4 regions of the Anaerobacillus sp. 63XJN7_4_ISO-PGPR-S23-413 genome follow, and region 1 is predicted to be linked to each of the others. Evidence: riboswitches for the same ligand, from Rfam matches in the RefSeq annotation. Region 1 holds a riboswitch; each other region holds the start of a gene.
What was found. Region 1 has a riboswitch for S-adenosylmethionine ahead of AC0VYO_RS19240 (MetQ/NlpA family ABC transporter substrate-binding protein). Riboswitches for the same ligand answer to the same signal wherever they lie in the genome.
Positions count from the first base shown of each region.

Region 1 (4,214 bases):
ATCCATTGTATATGTGAGAGATCGATATGAAGAACAGGGGTCCTACATGCGAGCCGACATCTTTATTCAGGGTCTGAATGAAGGATCAGAGCCTGATCAGTTAAATCGTGAGGGTGGGAGCTTTAGCACACCGAACTGGTCACCAGATGGGAAGAAGCTCTCATTCATTGGGCATAACTTTGAGCATGAAGGAGCTACGTTGAATAAAATCTGGACTGTTGACATAGCGAAGAAAGAGTTTACTTGTTTAACAGAGGAGGTTGATTTAGAGTGTTCGGATGTATTGATTTCAGATATGCACTGGGGAGGCGCTTCTCCTGGTGCGATGTGGAGCCAAAATGGAGATGGACTCTATTTCCTTGCTAGTAAAGAAGGAAACACTGGTGTTTATTTCGTCGGAGAAGATTGCACGGTTCGACAAATAGCGGGTGGTGACAGGCACCATTATGCATTTCACTACTTGCCAGGCGCGAATGAAGCGGCTGTTGCAATTAGCGATCCACTTAACATTGGCGATATTTATACGCTTTCGTTTCATGGAGATCGGGTAAATGAACTGTGTTTGTCTCAATCAAATGCTGACGTTCTCGAATGCCTGGATCTCTCGACACCAGAAATGTTTACATACGCTGGGAAAGACGGTTTGGAGATTCAGGGCTGGCTCATGAAGCCAAAGGATTTTAAGGAAGATCAGGAACATCCCCTTATTCTTGAAATTCACGGTGGACCACATATGATGTATGGTAATTCATTTATGCACGAATTTCAGCTTCTTGCAGCAAAAGGATATGTTGTCCTTTATACGAATCCACGTGGTAGTCAGGGATATGGACAAGAGTTTGTGAATGGTTGCCGAGGAGATTATGGTGGGGGTGATTATGAGGATTTGATGGCGGGTGTTGATGCCGCTTTGAACAAGTATTCCTTTATTGATGAAGCTCAACTTTTCGTGACGGGAGGAAGCTACGGTGGCTTTATGACGAACTGGATTGTTGGGAAAACCGATCGATTCAAAGCAGCGGTTACCCAGCGCTCCATTTCGAATTGGCAGAGTTTCTATGGCGTTAGTGACATCGGATACTTTTTCACAAAGTGGGAAGTTGGAAGTGATTTAGATGAAAACCCTGCTAAGCTATGGCATCATTCACCGCTTAAGTATGTGGACCAAATCGAAACCCCACTTTTAATTCTTCATAGCGAAAATGATTACAGGTGCCCTATAGAGCAAGGAGAACAGTTATATGTGGCTTTAAAGCATCGTGGGAAGGAAACGATGTTTGTAAGATTCCCAGATTCTGATCATAATTTATCAAGAAGCGGTCATCCAGAACTACGAGTGGAACGACTTAAGCATCTAGGAAACTGGTTCGACAATTACCTAGAAGGAAGACAATAAGAAATCTTTCGACAAATAGCGGGCGGTGACAGGCACTTTTTGAGATCTTCCCTTGACGCCCTTCGAGAAAGATACTATACTATTGAAAATAGTTAAATAATATTGAAAACTCTTATCAAGAGTGGCAGAGGGACTGGCCCTGTGACGCCCAGCAACCATCTCAGTTCGTGAGAAAGGTGCTAATTCCAGCAGACGAGCAATCGTTTGAAAGATGAGAGAGAGTTCAGCGCTGCTGATAATGATGAAATGATACAACTCTCTCTGTACTTTACAGAGGGAGTTTTTTTATTGGGAGGGGATTTTAGCAGATCGAAGCACTTTTGCGCTTTTATATTTTAGCGCTAAAACGCTTTACATTACTATATGAACTTTAAAGGAGATTGAGAAATGAAGAAATCATTGTATTTATTAGGTGCACTTATTTTAGTCTTTTTGGCAGGTTGTTCTGGAAATGAGGCTTCTGGAGATTCAGAAGATGGCCCACTGAAGGTAGGGGTAACGGCTGGTCCGCATGAAGATGTGATGAACAAGGTGAAGGAAATCGCAGCGGAAGACGGGTTTGAAATTGAAGTGATTGCGTTTAATGATTATGTGATGCCAAATACAGCCCTTGATGAAGGGGAATTGGATGCGAACGTATTTCAGCATGAACCTTATTTGAATGATTATGTAAAAGAAAGAGGACTCGAGCTTTCCAAGGTAGCAACTACGATTACTTTCCCAATGGGAATTTATTCTGACAAATATAAGAGTCTTGATGAATTGCAAGAAGGCGACAAAGTTGGCTTGCCTAACCATTCAACAGGTGAACCTAGAGCGCTAATGTTGTTTGAGCAAGCTGGCATTATTGAGTTGAAAGATGGCGTTGGTGTTAAAGCAACGATCAAAGATATTGAGAAGAACCCTTATAATCTCGAATTTGTTCCATTAGAAGCTTCACAAATTCCAAGACAGCTTGGTGAGCTTGCGATTGCAGCAATTAATACGAACTTTGCAATGGAAAGTGGACGCGTACCGAAAGAAGATTCTCTTGAAATGGAACCCGAAGATTCCCCGTGGGTGAACGTGATTGCAACACAAACAGAGAACAAAGATGATGAACGTATTCAAAAGCTAGTGAACTACTATCAATCAGATGAAGTGAAGCAATTTATCCAGGACGAATTTAACGGTTCTGTTGTTGCATCCTGGTAATTCGAAAGAGGAGTGAGCACGATGATTCGATTAGAAAATATAACGAAAACGTATAAAAGCGGTGAGACGATTACGAAGGCGGTTGATGATGTTTCCATAGAAGTTGAGAAAGGAAGCATCTATGGCGTCATCGGTTATAGTGGTGCTGGAAAGAGCACGCTTGTCCGAATGGTGAATCTTCTGGAGCGACCGACAGATGGAAAGGTATTTATCAATGACATTGAGCTCACTTCTTTGTCTACTGGAAAGCTTCAAAAAACAAGACAGCGCATCGGGATGATTTTTCAGTCTTTTAATTTATTGAAAACAGGCACTGTGTATCAAAACATTGCCATTCCGCTGAAGCTTACGGGTCTTCGTAAAAAAGAGATTGAAGCGCGAGTTGATAAATATTTAGGTATCGTTGGGTTATCGGATAAGCGGGATGCTTATCCTTCCCAGCTATCAGGTGGTCAGAAGCAGCGTGTGGCGATTGCCCGTGCGCTTGCTCATGAACCTGAAGTGCTACTGTGCGATGAGGCAACGAGTGCCCTTGACCCAGATACGACAGAATCAATCCTATCTTTATTGGAACAAATCAATCGTGATTTTGGAATCACGATTTTACTCATTACGCATGAAATGCACGTTGTCCAGAAAATATGTCATGAAGTGGCTGTGATGGAGAACGGGAAGGTGATTGAACAGGGGCGAGTGATCGATATCTTTAGTAAGCCTGCTACAACGACGGCCAAACGATTTGTTCAGTCGTTATTCCAGGATGAGCTTCCAGAGTCGCTTGTGTCTCGATTGAAAGAGCGTGGTCAGATCGTGAATCTTTCATTTATTGGGGAGAAATCAGGTAGTCCCGCTCTTGCGCTTGTTAGTAAGAAGTTCGACGTGTATCCGTCCATTTTAGCAGGGAACATTACACAACTGAAGGATCAGCCTTTTGGTAGGCTAGTCGTTCATTTAGATGGGGAAGCGGAAGAGACGGCTCGGGCCGTTGCGTTTTTAGAGGAAAGTGGCGTCGTAGTAGAAGGCTATGTTCAGGAGGTGGAAGCTCATGTCAGCTAAGGTATCGGAGTTTATTGATCTTTGGGGTGCAGACATTTGGAACGCGATTATTGAAACATTTCAAATGGTTGGGATCTCACTACTGATTTCAGTGTTGATTGGGCTCCCGCTTGGTGTGCTACTTGTTTTAACTAGACCTGAAAAAGCATTAGAAAATAAAGTTCTTTTCCGCATATTAAATGCGGCTATAAACGTGATCAGGTCGATTCCATTTATCATTTTACTGTTTTTCATTTTACCTTTTACAAAAATGATTGCAGGTACAACAATTGGAGTAAAAGGTGTGATTGTGCCGCTCGTTGTCTTTACGGCGCCGTATATCGCAAGGTTGATGGAGTCCGCTCTTCTTGAGGTCGATCGTGGAGTAGTAGAAGCCTATGAAGCAATGGGGGTAAAAACCAGACACATTATCTGGCATGTTCTTGTAAGGGAGTCTCGTTCATCGATCGTTCTTGGATTAACGATTGCGACAATTGGACTGATTGGGGCAACGGCAATGGCTGGGCTCGTTGGAGCAGGTGGGCTTGGTGATCTCGCTTATCGATACGGTCATTTGCGATATGAAGTC
Region 1 is NZ_CM149688.1:3,696,559-3,700,772, reverse strand. Features, by position in the region: gene AC0VYO_RS19245 (alpha/beta hydrolase family protein) at 1-1,396, shown strand, start outside; SAM riboswitch class I at 1,506-1,614, shown strand; gene AC0VYO_RS19240 (MetQ/NlpA family ABC transporter substrate-binding protein) at 1,784-2,590, shown strand; gene AC0VYO_RS19235 (methionine ABC transporter ATP-binding protein) at 2,612-3,646, shown strand; gene AC0VYO_RS19230 (methionine ABC transporter permease) at 3,636-4,214, shown strand, end outside.

Region 2 (4,214 bases), 340 kb from region 1:
AAGGGTGTCCAGGGCGACTTGGAATCTGAAGGAAGCTGGAGGCAAATCTCCGACCTGAGGAACACGAACCTTATAGAAGGCTATCATTCTTGGACGAAATGGCTAAACACATTAAAATCCATACAACCAAAGGGAATGGTAGTAAATAAGGCGGGTATATGGAGAGGAAGTTTGTGCACTTACCCGGGGAGATCTGATGACGAGCCGCACACTTGCGGTAACTGACTTTCAAGAAGCCACTGAGTCATCAGAAGTCAGCCGAGGTCGTAGTACCACCCCAAACTCGAGTTGGGACGGGAAGGACCGAATCATGAAAAGAGAACAGGTTTCTCCGATGTACGCATCATTCGATGACACAGAACATATCAGCTCAACTTATGAGGGAAGAGTGAAGTCTCGGAGGGCATACGGAGCGTGGAGAATCGATGTCACACAAGGAACGAAACCTGTCACGTGGAGGAAGAAAGCATGTTGGAAAAGATACTTCATCGAAACAATTTAAATGGAGCCTATCGACGAGTGGTGCGAAACAAAGGAAGTCACGGGGTCGATCACATTCCCACGTCCGAACTGAAATCCCAGATCTCGGAGTCCTGGAACGACATCGAACCCCAACTCCTGGATGGAACCTATCAACCGTCACCCGTCCGTCGTGTCGAAATCCCGAAACCAAACGGAGGCAAACGGAAGCTAGGAATTCCAACCGCCATGGATCGCTTGATCCAACAAGCTATCAACCTTTATCTTCAACGGATCTACGATCCGTCGTTTTCCAACTCAAGCTTTGGATTCCGACCAGGAAAACGAGCGCACGACGCGGTTCGAAAAGCGCAAGAATATATCAATGACGGATTTCGGTGGGTGGTGGATATCGATTTGGAGAAATTCTTTGATCGCGTTCACCACGACCGACTCATGCGTACATTAAGTTATCGTGTCAAGGACAGTCGTGTCCTTCGAATCATTCGGAGATACCTACAAGCTGGAGTTATGGAGAACGGCTTAACACAGACGAACCAAACAGGAACACCACAAGGTAGTCCTTTAAGTCCCCTTCTCTCAAATATCGTGTTAGATGAATTGGATAAAGAGCTAGAGTCGAGAGGCATTCGGTTCGTCCGATACGCTGACGATTGTCAGATTTACGTAGGCTCAAAAAGGGCAGCCGAGCGCACTCTTAGAAATATCAGCCAGTTCATCGAGAAGACATTAAAACTGAAGGTTAATAAAGAAAAGAGTGCGATTGACCGACCGTGGAAACGAACGTTTCTAGGTTTTAGTTTCACCCCACACCGAAGAGCGAAGATCAGGGTCGCAAAGCAGGCGATTCACCGTGCGAAACAGGAATTCCGACGCCTAACGTCACGAAAGTGGAGTATAGCAATAGAAGAACGAATCAGGAAGCTCAACCGATTCATCGTGGGGTGGCGTAACTATTTTCAGCTCGCTGAGACACCTTCAATCTTCAGAGAATTAATGGCATGGTTGAGAAGAAGATTACGGATGATTCGATGGAAAGAATGGAAAACCCCAAAGACAAGGAGAAAACATCTTCTTTCTTTAGGTGTAAGAAAAGCGAAAGCTTTTGAATGGGCAAACACAAGAAAAGGCTACTGGCGAGTTGCCAGTAGCCCAATCCTCCATCGACCCCTAAATGACGACTATTGGCGCAAGTTAGGATTGAAGTCGTTAGAAGAACGTTAGATTTTCATGAAACCGCCGTATACGGACCCGTACGTACGGTGGTGTGAGAGGTCGGGGGTTAGTCACCCCCTCCTACTCGATTGGTGTGTTTATTTTGATGTCATGATGTCGGGCAATGCCTTTGCGATATCAAGAAATGATGATTTGTCATCGAACACATGTGCGATTTGATGATCTTGATTAAGCAATACAGTTGTTGGGACACCTGTACAACCAAATTTGTCGTAAGTTTCTCGTCCACTGTCTTGTAAAACGAGGAAAGGAAGATTGTTTTTGATCGTGAAATCTTTACCGGCTTCTTCTGACCGTTCACGACCTGTCACGTTAATTGTTAAGAATGCTAATGTATCAGTATCTGCATGCTGGTAGAACTGTTCTTTCATCGGTAAATCTTTCATACAATCGGGGCACCAGGAAGCCCAGAATGTAATCATAACTGGTTTCCCCCTGAAGTCCGTTAAGCTGATGATTTCTCCGCTTTGTACTTCTTCTAACGCAAAGGACGGCGCTTGCACTATCAATCACCTCTTCAAAATTATTCTAAGGCTACTTTATCAAAAATTCGATTCTAATCAAACTTAATACACTGTAGGCTCTGTTTCACGATAATTTGGATTAACTTAGACATTCTTTAAAAAAATGAAAAGAATGATAATTCCGAAAAAGTGTTTGACACTAATGCGCCACCTTGCTAAAATAAACTCAATTAAACAAAAACAAAATATTCTTACTTATCTAGAGAGGCGGAGGGACTGGCCCTATGAAGCCCGGCAACCGTCAAACCAATTGTGGTTTGAAAAGGTGCCAAATCCTGCAGGAGAAATCCTGAAAGATAAGCGGAGCTGATGAATAAATCAAGCCTCTCTGTCTTTCGGAGAGGTTTTTTTATATTGAAGCGACGTTTTCTTATAGCATTGGTTCTAGATTTATGGCTCATTATTATAGCCTTAATGAATAAAGATGGATTGCTCGAAAGGGGTGATAGGGGTTTGGAAAGTGAGACGAGATACGAAGCTCAGAACGTATTGATTGGATCGTTCACACTTGAGTCGGGCGAGACGCTACATGAAGTAGAACTCGCTTATGAACGCGTTGGACCAGAAGACGCTCCCGTTATTCTTGTCTGTCATGCATTAACAGGAAATCAATATACAATTGGTGATTCGGAGCCCGGCTGGTGGAAAGGATTAATAGGAAAGGATGGCTATATCGATACTTCCGAATTTCAAGTTATAACGTTTAACGTTCTTGGAGGATGTAACGGTTCTACAGGACCGCTATCGATTAATCCAGTCACCAGAGAACAGTATAAAGCGGACTTCCCATTTGTTTCAGTGAGAGATATGGTGCACTCACAGAAAAAGGCACTTGAAGTGTTAGGTATCGATCACCTTCATGCTGTGATTGGTGGATCACTTGGAGGAATGCAGGTTCTTGAATGGGGTGCCCTTTACCCAGATGGAATGGAGCATCTGATTCCACTTGCAGTAACTCCAAGCTTAAATACGTATGGAATAGCTTATAACGCGATTTCTAGATTTGCTATTACAAACGATCCTGATTGGAAGGATGGATACTACGATCCTCATCACCAGCCAACATCGGGGCTTGCAACTGCAAGAATGATCGGTATGATTTCTTATCGGACAGATGAAATGTTTCAAAAAAAATTCGGTCGAGCGGCGATCGAAACTTCAGAAGAAAATCATAAAGAAGCACAGTACGAAGTGGAATCTTATTTACACTATCAAGGAAATAAGCTTGTAAGCCGATTTGATGCAAATAGCTATTTGTATTTATTAAGGGCAATGGACACACATGATATTAGTAAAGGGCGAGGTAATCTTATATCCATCATCAAGAACATTAAAGCGAGCATTCTTGCTATTGGATTTAAAGGGGATTTAATCTATCCTCCAGAAGATTTAGAAAAATTGTTTGCTCAAGCTCATTCTTCTCCGTTTTATTTAATCAACACGAAATTTGGTCATGATGGATTTCTCGTTGAGTTTGATAAATGGGGACCGCTTATAAAGGAACAAGTAACATTAACTAAAAATATCGAAGGAGTGAAGTGAAATGGCAGAGAAAAAATATAATTTGGAGACAATTGGAATTCATGGAGGTTTACAAGCTGATCCAGCTACAGGCGCAAGGGCTCTACCGATTTATCAATCGAATGCTTATCGATTTAATAATACTGATCACGCAGCCGATTTATTTGCCTTAAAGGAAGAAGGGTTTATCTATTCGCGCATCGGCAACCCTACAGTCGGTACACTTGAAGAACGTATTGCTCAACTAGAAGGTGGTGTTGGAGCACTAGCTCTTGCAAGTGGTATGGCTGCCATTACAACTGCCATTCTAAATGTAGCCAATAGCGGAGACGAAATTGTATCTGCTTCGACTTTATACGGTGGAACGTATAACCTCTTTTCTGCTACACTTCCGAAATACGGAATAAAGACCAATTTTGTTGATCCTGAAGATCTGGAATCATTTAAATCAGC
Region 2 is NZ_CM149688.1:3,360,019-3,364,232, reverse strand. Features, by position in the region: gene AC0VYO_RS17605 (hypothetical protein) at 197-502, shown strand; gene ltrA (group II intron reverse transcriptase/maturase) at 469-1,704, shown strand; gene AC0VYO_RS17595 (TlpA disulfide reductase family protein) at 1,794-2,219, opposite strand; SAM riboswitch class I at 2,433-2,543, shown strand; gene metX (homoserine O-acetyltransferase MetX) at 2,694-3,782, shown strand; gene AC0VYO_RS17585 (O-acetylhomoserine aminocarboxypropyltransferase/cysteine synthase family protein) at 3,784-4,214, shown strand, end outside.
Region 2: linked by a shared signal. The riboswitch ahead of metX (homoserine O-acetyltransferase MetX) and the one ahead of AC0VYO_RS19240 (MetQ/NlpA family ABC transporter substrate-binding protein) in region 1 are both predicted to bind S-adenosylmethionine.

Region 3 (4,214 bases), 940 kb from region 1:
GTACGCAAATGCTTTAATAACAGCTGGAGTAAAAGATGCTGATGTTTATGTGACAGCACCAATGGAGGTTTCAGGTACGGCTGCATTAACTGGTTTAATCAAAGCTTATGAGTTAAGCACAGATGAAGTGATACCTGAGGAGCAAAAACAAGTAGCAAATGAAGAGCTTGTCACTACTGCAAAATTGAGCGATAGTATTGGCGCAGATAAAGCAACAGAGCTAATGACTAAGATTAAGGATGAAATTGCTACAAACCCACCTGAGACGGAAGATGATTTAAGAACAGTTATTAAACAAATTGCTAACGATTCAGGTATTGAATTGACTCAAGATGAGTTGGATGGTCTTGTTGCACTGTTTAATCGAATGAAAAATCTTGATATTGATTGGGATCAAATGAAGAGTCAGTTGCAGAACGCGAGAGAAAACCTGGACGAGTTTTTAAATAAAGACGAGACACAGTCATTTATTCAAAAAATCATTGATTTCTTTATTGCGATTATTGATGGAATAAAAGGGGTATTTCAATCGTAAGGTGACAAGTGACTGAAACTTTCTTCCCTTTTGAACGTATAAGAGAAGAAGGAAAAGGAGGGAGCGAGGATGGAGATTCTATCTTTGCCAGCAGTTGGCTTTCTTATCGTTTTACTTAGCGTGCTATTCTTGTTTGCTGAGTTACTTGTCCGTGTAAAAGGTATTTTTGGATTGATCGGAATACTATTGCTCACATTTTATTTTAGTTTCCATCTTACTTCTTTATCATCAATTCTCTGGATGGGACTTGTGTTTGCTGTTGGTTTAGGCTTAGTTATTCTTGATGGGAAATTACTCAATGATGGTACATTTGGTTTGATTGGATTAATTATGATGGTTACAGCCGTAGCCATTCCTTCTCCGACTTTCCTTTATGGCCTTCTCGTTTCTAGTGGTTTTTTAATTGGTACGGCTGCTTCATTCCTGTTTTTGCGTGTTTTCCCCGCACGTTCTATGTGGACGAAAATGACGTTAAAGGATCGGTTAAGCAGTGAAATGGGGTATAATTCCATGAACGCTGAGTATAAGAATTTAGTTGGAGAATCGGCTATGACAATTACTCCATTTCGACCAAGTGGAACAATACAAGTCAATGAGAAAAAGTACAGCGCCATTTCTGTTGGAAGTTGGATCGACAAGGATACGGCAGTAGTTATTACGTCTGTAGATGGTACGCGTATCTTAATAGAAGAGAAAAAAGAAGAAAGTAAACGTCATCCAATTTAAAAATGGTCCCCGAGTCATAGATTCGGGGTTTTTTTCATATTCTTTTCTAATCCCTTTATCCCGATCTCTAAACTAGGGTTGACATATTGTTAGATAATAGTTAAGATTTAGAAAATAACTTATCAAGAGAGACCGAGGGACTGGCCCGTTGACGTCCAGCAACCTGCCTGATTGGCAAGGTGCTACTTCCAGCAAAATGGAGTCCATTTTGGAAGATAAGGTGAATTAAGGTAACCTGATCTGTCTTTCCAATTTGGGAAGGCTTTTTTCATTTATAAGCTTCTCCTCATGATTATTACGACTAAGGGAGGTTGCATGATGGGAACGAAAGACCAGAATTTTTCAGACGTTGCTGTACGTATAGAACGAATGCTAAGTTCGTTAAAATTTGGGTCAATTACGCTTGTTGTTCAAGATGGGAAAGTTGTTCAACTTGAAAGAAAAGAAAAAGAACGACTTTAATATTGGCGCTGACTAGAGAAACTAGAGGCGGTTCTAACCCTAAAGGTTAGAACCGCCTCTTTTTTTAAACTTTTAAATATATTTCCTTGATCGGAATTGGGAGGGTTAGAAATGAATTGGTTCTATAATAATTGGTCGGGTAAGGAACCTGAATTCGACGTTGAATCAGAAACGAAAGGGGCTCTTGAAGTTCTGGAGTGGGCGTATCAAATTTACCAAGATGATATTGTATATGCTTGTAGTTTCGGTGTTGAGGGTGTCGTTCTAATTGATTTGATTTCCCGGGTAAACCAGAACGCGAAGATTGTTTTTCTGGATACAGGTCTCCATTTTGATGAGACTTATGAGCTAATTAATAAAGTGAAAGCTAAATATCCATCTCTAAATATTAAGTTAAAGCAACCAAAGGAGTCGGTCGAAGAACAGGCATTAAGTAAAGGGGATGCTCTATGGGAGCGAGACCCGGGACAGTGCTGCAACTTGAGGAAAATCATACCATTGCATGAAGAATTAGATCATGTAAGTGCATGGATCTCAGGTTTAAGGAGAGAGCAGTCGCCACTCAGACAAAAGACAAATTATTTCAATAGAGATGATAAGTTTCAGTCGATTAAGGTTTGTCCACTTATTCATTGGACATGGAAAGATGTTTGGAGGTACGTGTACGAAAAGGATTTACCATACAATCCTCTTCATGATAAAGGGTACCCAAGTATAGGATGTGCGGTATGCACTGAAAGAGTATTGGAAGGTAGTGATTCTAGAGCTGGGAGATGGGCAAATCAGGAAAAAACGGAATGCGGCTTGCATTTTGATTCAGCACCAAATCGGTGACGGTCATGACAACCCTAGTTATTACAGTGGCTCTCTTTTTTGCTATGAATATTGGGGCTAGTGGAGCTGCGGCATCGATGGGAGTGGCTTACGGGGCTGGAGCGATTAAAAGAAGAAGCGTAGCACTGAGTGTTTGTGCGATTGGGATTGTTGGTGGTGCCACATTAGGTGGAGGTAATGTTATTAAAACAATGGGGAGTGGCATTATACCTTCTTCCGTACTCAGTCTAAAGGTTATCTTGATTATTTTTATTTCAGCTACAACAGCGCTCTTTCTAGCAAATATGATGGGGATTCCATTATCAACAAGTGAAGTTACTGTGGGCGCAGTGGTAGGAGTTGGTATTGCTTACCGTGCTTTGTACTTTCAGAATGTGATGTTCATTATGTTGTTGTGGATCGTTATACCGGTTATTGCTTTTGCGACAGCTCTCAGTGTTGGGAAAATTTTTGGTCTTTTAAAACAAAGAATCAATCTTACTTCAAAGTGGCAAAAGCCACTCACCATTTTTTTAATTGTAGCCGGTTTTCTAGAAGCCTTTTCAGCGGGAATGAATAACGTCGCAAATGCGATTGGACCGCTAGTTGGAGCGGGAGTTTTATCCCTTTCTCACGGCGCATTTTTTGGGGGAGCTTTTGTTGCTTTAGGTGCTTTAGTTTTTGGTAAACGTGTCATTGAAACGAATGGTTATCGCATCACAAAATTTTCACTTGGTGAAGGTTGTGCTATATCAGGTACGAGCGCTGGACTTGTGATTGGAGCTTCCTTATTTGGGATTCCGGTGCCGCTTACCCAGATTACCACCTCATCGATCATTGGTATCGGAACTGCTAAAGATGGATTTCAGCTTTGGCAGAAAGATGTCATTACGCGAATGATTAAAGTTTGGGCAGTTTCACCGGTTTTTTCTTTAGTTATTTCTTATAGTATGATCAAACTTTTTTTAGAAAGTGATTTATATACATTAATTGCAATTGGCAGCGTTATTCTAGCGACGCTTGGGTCAGGAAGTTTAATTCGATCGATTCGCTCTCAAAAGAGAACATTACAAGACGAAGGAAGCTTATAATAAATTCAATTTGGAGGGATTAAGATGGCAACAATTAACGCGCATGGAGGAACATTGATTAACCGTTACAAACCTAATACTGAAATTGATGGGATTATTCAAGAAATTGAGTTAGACGCTACTGCGTTAAGTGATCTGGAATTAATCGGAACAGGAGCGTATAGTCCGTTAACTGGTTTTCTTAATGAAAATGAGTATACGTCAGTCGTTCATCACCTCAAATTAGAAAGCGGGTTGCCATGGAGCATTCCTATTACGTTGCCAGTTACGCACGAACGAGCTGCTGAGATCGCAATTGGTGATAAAGTGAAGTTAACTAATAATGGGACTGTGTACGGCACAATAGAAGTGGAATCCAAATATACTCCTGATAAGGGAGTGGAGGGGCGCCACGTGTATTTAACAGAGGACAGTGAACATCCAGGAGTGAAAAAAGTTTACGATAGACCAGATGTTTACATTGGTGGACCAATTACGCTTATTAAAAGAACCGAAAAAGGCAAGTTTGACCGCTATCATTATGATCCATCTGAAACAAGAGAGTATTTTGAACGTCAGGGCTGGAAGAAAGTTGTAGGATTTCAAAC
Region 3 is NZ_CM149688.1:2,758,526-2,762,739, reverse strand. Features, by position in the region: gene AC0VYO_RS14635 (DUF1002 domain-containing protein) at 1-535, shown strand, start outside; gene AC0VYO_RS14630 (NfeD family protein) at 605-1,261, shown strand; SAM riboswitch class I at 1,378-1,483, shown strand; gene AC0VYO_RS14625 (YezD family protein) at 1,580-1,723, shown strand; gene AC0VYO_RS14620 (phosphoadenylyl-sulfate reductase) at 1,835-2,557, shown strand; gene AC0VYO_RS14615 (inorganic phosphate transporter) at 2,563-3,627, shown strand; gene sat (sulfate adenylyltransferase) at 3,652-4,214, shown strand, end outside.
Region 3: linked by a shared signal. The riboswitch ahead of AC0VYO_RS14625 (YezD family protein) and the one ahead of AC0VYO_RS19240 (MetQ/NlpA family ABC transporter substrate-binding protein) in region 1 are both predicted to bind S-adenosylmethionine.

Region 4 (4,214 bases), 1.3 Mb from region 1:
TTACAATTTTTTCGCTTGAAATGTATGTTACATAGAAAGGAACATGTTTGTCAATAATATTTTGAATATTATTTATAAATATCTGGACGTCGATCTTCAAAGATAGGAATGCGACTCCGGATTGATGACATTTCCTCTTCGTCAATAGAACCTGTTAAAATAACTTCTTCTTCTCCTGCTTCTGCGATAATTGTTCCCCACGGATCAATTATCAATGAGTGTCCTCCAAACGTATTATCAGGATCTGCCCCGACACGATTACAAGCAATCACGTAGCACTGATTTTCAATCGCGCGACTGATAAGTAATGCTCGCCAATGATCGGTGCGTTGCTTTGGCCATTCTGCTGGTACGAACAATACTTGGGCACCTTCAACTGCATGAAGGCGAAGCCACTCAGGAAAGCGAATATCATAACAAATGAACCCGGCACATGGGAGTTCTTCAAGTGTAAAATGACTTTTTTCATTTCCAGAAACGAGGAATTTCTCTTCATTCATTAAACGAAACAGGTGCGCTTTGCTATACTCATGAACGAGCTGCCCATCTCGATTGAACACAAGCATGGTGTTCGTTACTTCGCCGTTATGATGCTTAGCGATGGAGCCCCCGACAATATTTACGTCGTTTTTTTTGGCGAGGCGAGATAGAAAAGCAATCGACTTTTCTGCATCAGTATCTCCAATTTCATCAAGACGAGATAAATCATAACCTGTGGACCACAATTCTGGTAAAACGATAATATCTAGTTTGTCACTCACCGCCTTAGAAACAAGCTCTTCAACTTTAGAGAAATTCTTTTCTGGATTGCCAAAAGCAATATCAAATTGCAACAGGGCAAGGTTTTTCATTGATTTGTCCTCCTTACATGTTTAGAAATTGACCTTTACATGGTTGTGTATCCAAGATAACATAACTTATTAGAATTTCTCGAAAATTTTAACAGGATGTGATTCCATTTGAAACAATTTCAAACTTCAGATGCACTTAAACGTTTACCAGAACAATTTTTTGCGAAGCTTGCTGGAAAAGTGAACCGTTATGTAGAGGCGGGATATGACATTATTAACCTTGGCCAAGGAAATCCTGACCAGCCGACGCCTGCACATATTATCGAGTCTTTGCAGCAGGCAGCTGAAAACCCTGCATACCACAAGTATCCGCCATTTAGGGGGCAGCCTTTTCTGAAACAAGCCGCGGCTGAATTCTATAAGCGAGAGTTTGGTGTTGAGCTTGATCCGGAGAAAGAGGTAGCCGTCCTCTTTGGTGGAAAAGCTGGCCTTGTAGAAGTCAGTCAATGTTTGTTAAATAAAAGTGACGTGGCGCTCGTGCCAGATCCTGGCTATCCTGATTATTGGTCTGGAGTTGCAATGGCTGAAGCGGATATGCAGATGATGCCGTTACTTGAACAAAATGATTTTCTGCCTGATTATAGCGCGATCCCAGAGAGTGCTCTTGCAAAAGCAAAGCTCATGTTTTTAAATTATCCAAACAATCCTACCGCTGCTGTAGCAACGAAAAGCTTTTTTGATGAAACGGTTAGGTTTGCGGATGCCAATGACATCTGTGTCGTTCATGATTTTGCTTATGGAGCGATCGGATTCGATGGAGAACGTCCTAAAAGCTTTTTGGAAACAGAAGGTGCTAAAGATGTGGGAATTGAGATTTATACTCTTTCCAAAACGTATAATATGGCAGGATGGCGTGTTGGGTTCGCTGTCGGAAACCCATCTGTAGTGGAAAGCATCAACCTGCTTCAGGATCATTTCTACGTTAGTTTGTTTAGTGCAGTGCAAGAAGCAGCTGCAGAAGCCTTACTAGGTTCACAGGAATGTGTTGAGAACCTTCGCCAAACGTACGAATCTAGACGGAATGTATTGATACAGGGGCTTCACGATATTGGCTGGGATGTAACTTCTCCTGCGGGGTCATTTTTTTCCTGGTTAAAAGTACCTGAATCATTTACTTCAGAGGGATTTGCGGACTACTTGCTTGAGAATGTTCAAATTGTAGTTGCGCCTGGGAACGGCTTTGGAGAGTATGGGGAAGGCTATGTGAGAGTAGGCTTATTAACTTCCGAAGAGAAACTCAGGGAGGCAGTTGAACGAATTAATTCTCTTAATCTCTTTTGATTCAGAAAAGTAAAAAAATAGATTGACAGGATTTCCTACGTCTGGCATAATTCGAATCAATTACTTAAACGAATAGTTGCATACTCTTATCCAGAGAGGTGGAGGGACGAGCCCTTTGAAGCCCGGCAACCGATTTTCAAGGTTACTTGAAGACACGGTGCTAATTCTCGCAGCAAAAGCTGGAAGATAAGAGGAAGAGCATGGTGATAACGACCTCTTCCTCGTGAAGGGGTCTTTTTTGTATGATCAAAGATTGAGGACTAGCGCGATGGAAAGGAATGAGCATGATGAGTCATCTTGTGGCAACTTACCTTGTTAAGAATGACCAACAATTATCTAAGCGCGCTGAAGCGATCGCCCTTGGATTAACGATTGGGACTTGGACCAATCTACCGTTATTAGAAAAAAAGCAGTTAAAGAAGCATAAGGGTGAAGTCGTTCACGTAGAGGAAAAAGGGGAAAAGGGCATCATCGCGATTGCTTACCCCACCATCAATTTCAGTGCGGATCTACCTGCGATTTTAACAACAGTCATCGGTAAGCTTTCACTTGATGGTGAAATTAAGCTGGTTGATTTAGAGTTCTCTGCAGGGTTACTAAATCAATTCCCAGGTCCAGCATATGGAATAGACGGTATTCGAAATCTTACAGAAGTATACGATCGACCGCTCGTTATGAGTATTTTCAAAGGAGTTATTGGAAAACCGTTAGGCGAATTGCAGGAACAAATGAAACAGCAGGCGCTTGGTCGAGTCGATTTTGTGAAGGACGATGAAATCCTTTTTGAAAATGAGTTAACCCCTCTTGAAAAGCGAGTACCCGCCTTACGAAAAATGCTGGATGAAACGGCTGAATTGACAGGAAAGCGAACGCGTTACGCAGTGAATTTAACAGGAAGAACGGCAAACCTCAGTAATCGAGCAAAGCTTGCTGTGGAATTAGGAGCAGATGCGCTTCTGTTTAATGTTTTTACATATGGACTAGATGCATTGCAATCACTTTCAGAGGACCCGGATATTCCGGTTCCAATCATGGCACACCCTGCATTCTCTGGTGCAATGGCTGCCTCAAGCACACATGGGGTAAGTTACTCCCTATTACTTGGAAAGTTGCTTCGAACTGCTGGGGCAGACTTTTCCCTTTTCCCTTCGCCTTATGGGAGTGTAGCGCTTGATCGAAGAGAGGCGCTCGCAACAGCAGAAGCCTTAACGAGAAATAATAAGCTGAAAAGAACATTCCCTGTTCCTTCAGCGGGCATTCATCCTGGACTAGTACCGTACCTTATAAAAGATTTCGGTATAGACAGTGTTATTAATGCGGGAGGCGGGGTGCACGGGCATCCCGGTGGAGCAGCTGCAGGCGGAAAAGCTTTCCGAGATGCCATTCAAGCTGTTTTAACAGAGCAACCTCTTGAACAGGCCTCTCAAAATAGTGAGGAACTTCATCAGGCTCTTACAAAGTGGGGGAGCGGGGAGGTAGTGCGATGAAGCAGCCGATTATTTTTTGCGATTTTGATGGCACCATTACGAAAAGTGATAATATCGTTTCCCTGATGAAACGATTTGCTCCGAAAGAGTGGGAGCAAATAAAAGATGATGTGCTCGCTCAAAATATTTCCATTCGTGAAGGGGTCGGAAGGATGTTTCACTTAATCCCTTCCAAATTGAAACAGGAATTACTCGATTATTTAGTAGCTACAACTGAAATCAGACAGGGTTTTAGCGAATTCGTAGACTACACGAGGCAAGAAGGGATCGAGCTCTATATCGTCAGTGGAGGGATCGATTTCTTTATTTACCCTCTTCTTAAGCCATACGGTATTCCAGAAGAAAATATCTTCTGTAATGGCAGTGATTTTACTACTGATACCATCTCAATAACTTGGCCGTATGCCTGTGGAGACGATTGTACGAAAGATTGCGGTTGTTGCAAGCCAGGTATATTAAATCGTTTTGATAAAAAGGCTAACCGAAAAATTGTGATTGGAGATTCTATTACCGATTTAGAAGCTTCAAAGCAAGCAGATTTTGTGTTTGCTAGAGACTTTTTAGCGGAGAAGTGTCAAGAACTTGGCATTCCAGC
Region 4 is NZ_CM149688.1:694,831-699,044, forward strand. Features, by position in the region: gene AC0VYO_RS03840 (carbon-nitrogen family hydrolase) at 69-851, opposite strand; gene AC0VYO_RS03845 (aminotransferase class I/II-fold pyridoxal phosphate-dependent enzyme) at 960-2,132, shown strand; SAM riboswitch class I at 2,216-2,325, shown strand; gene AC0VYO_RS03850 (2,3-diketo-5-methylthiopentyl-1-phosphate enolase) at 2,420-3,619, shown strand; gene AC0VYO_RS03855 (2-hydroxy-3-keto-5-methylthiopentenyl-1-phosphate phosphatase) at 3,616-4,214, shown strand, end outside.
Region 4: linked by a shared signal. The riboswitch ahead of AC0VYO_RS03850 (2,3-diketo-5-methylthiopentyl-1-phosphate enolase) and the one ahead of AC0VYO_RS19240 (MetQ/NlpA family ABC transporter substrate-binding protein) in region 1 are both predicted to bind S-adenosylmethionine.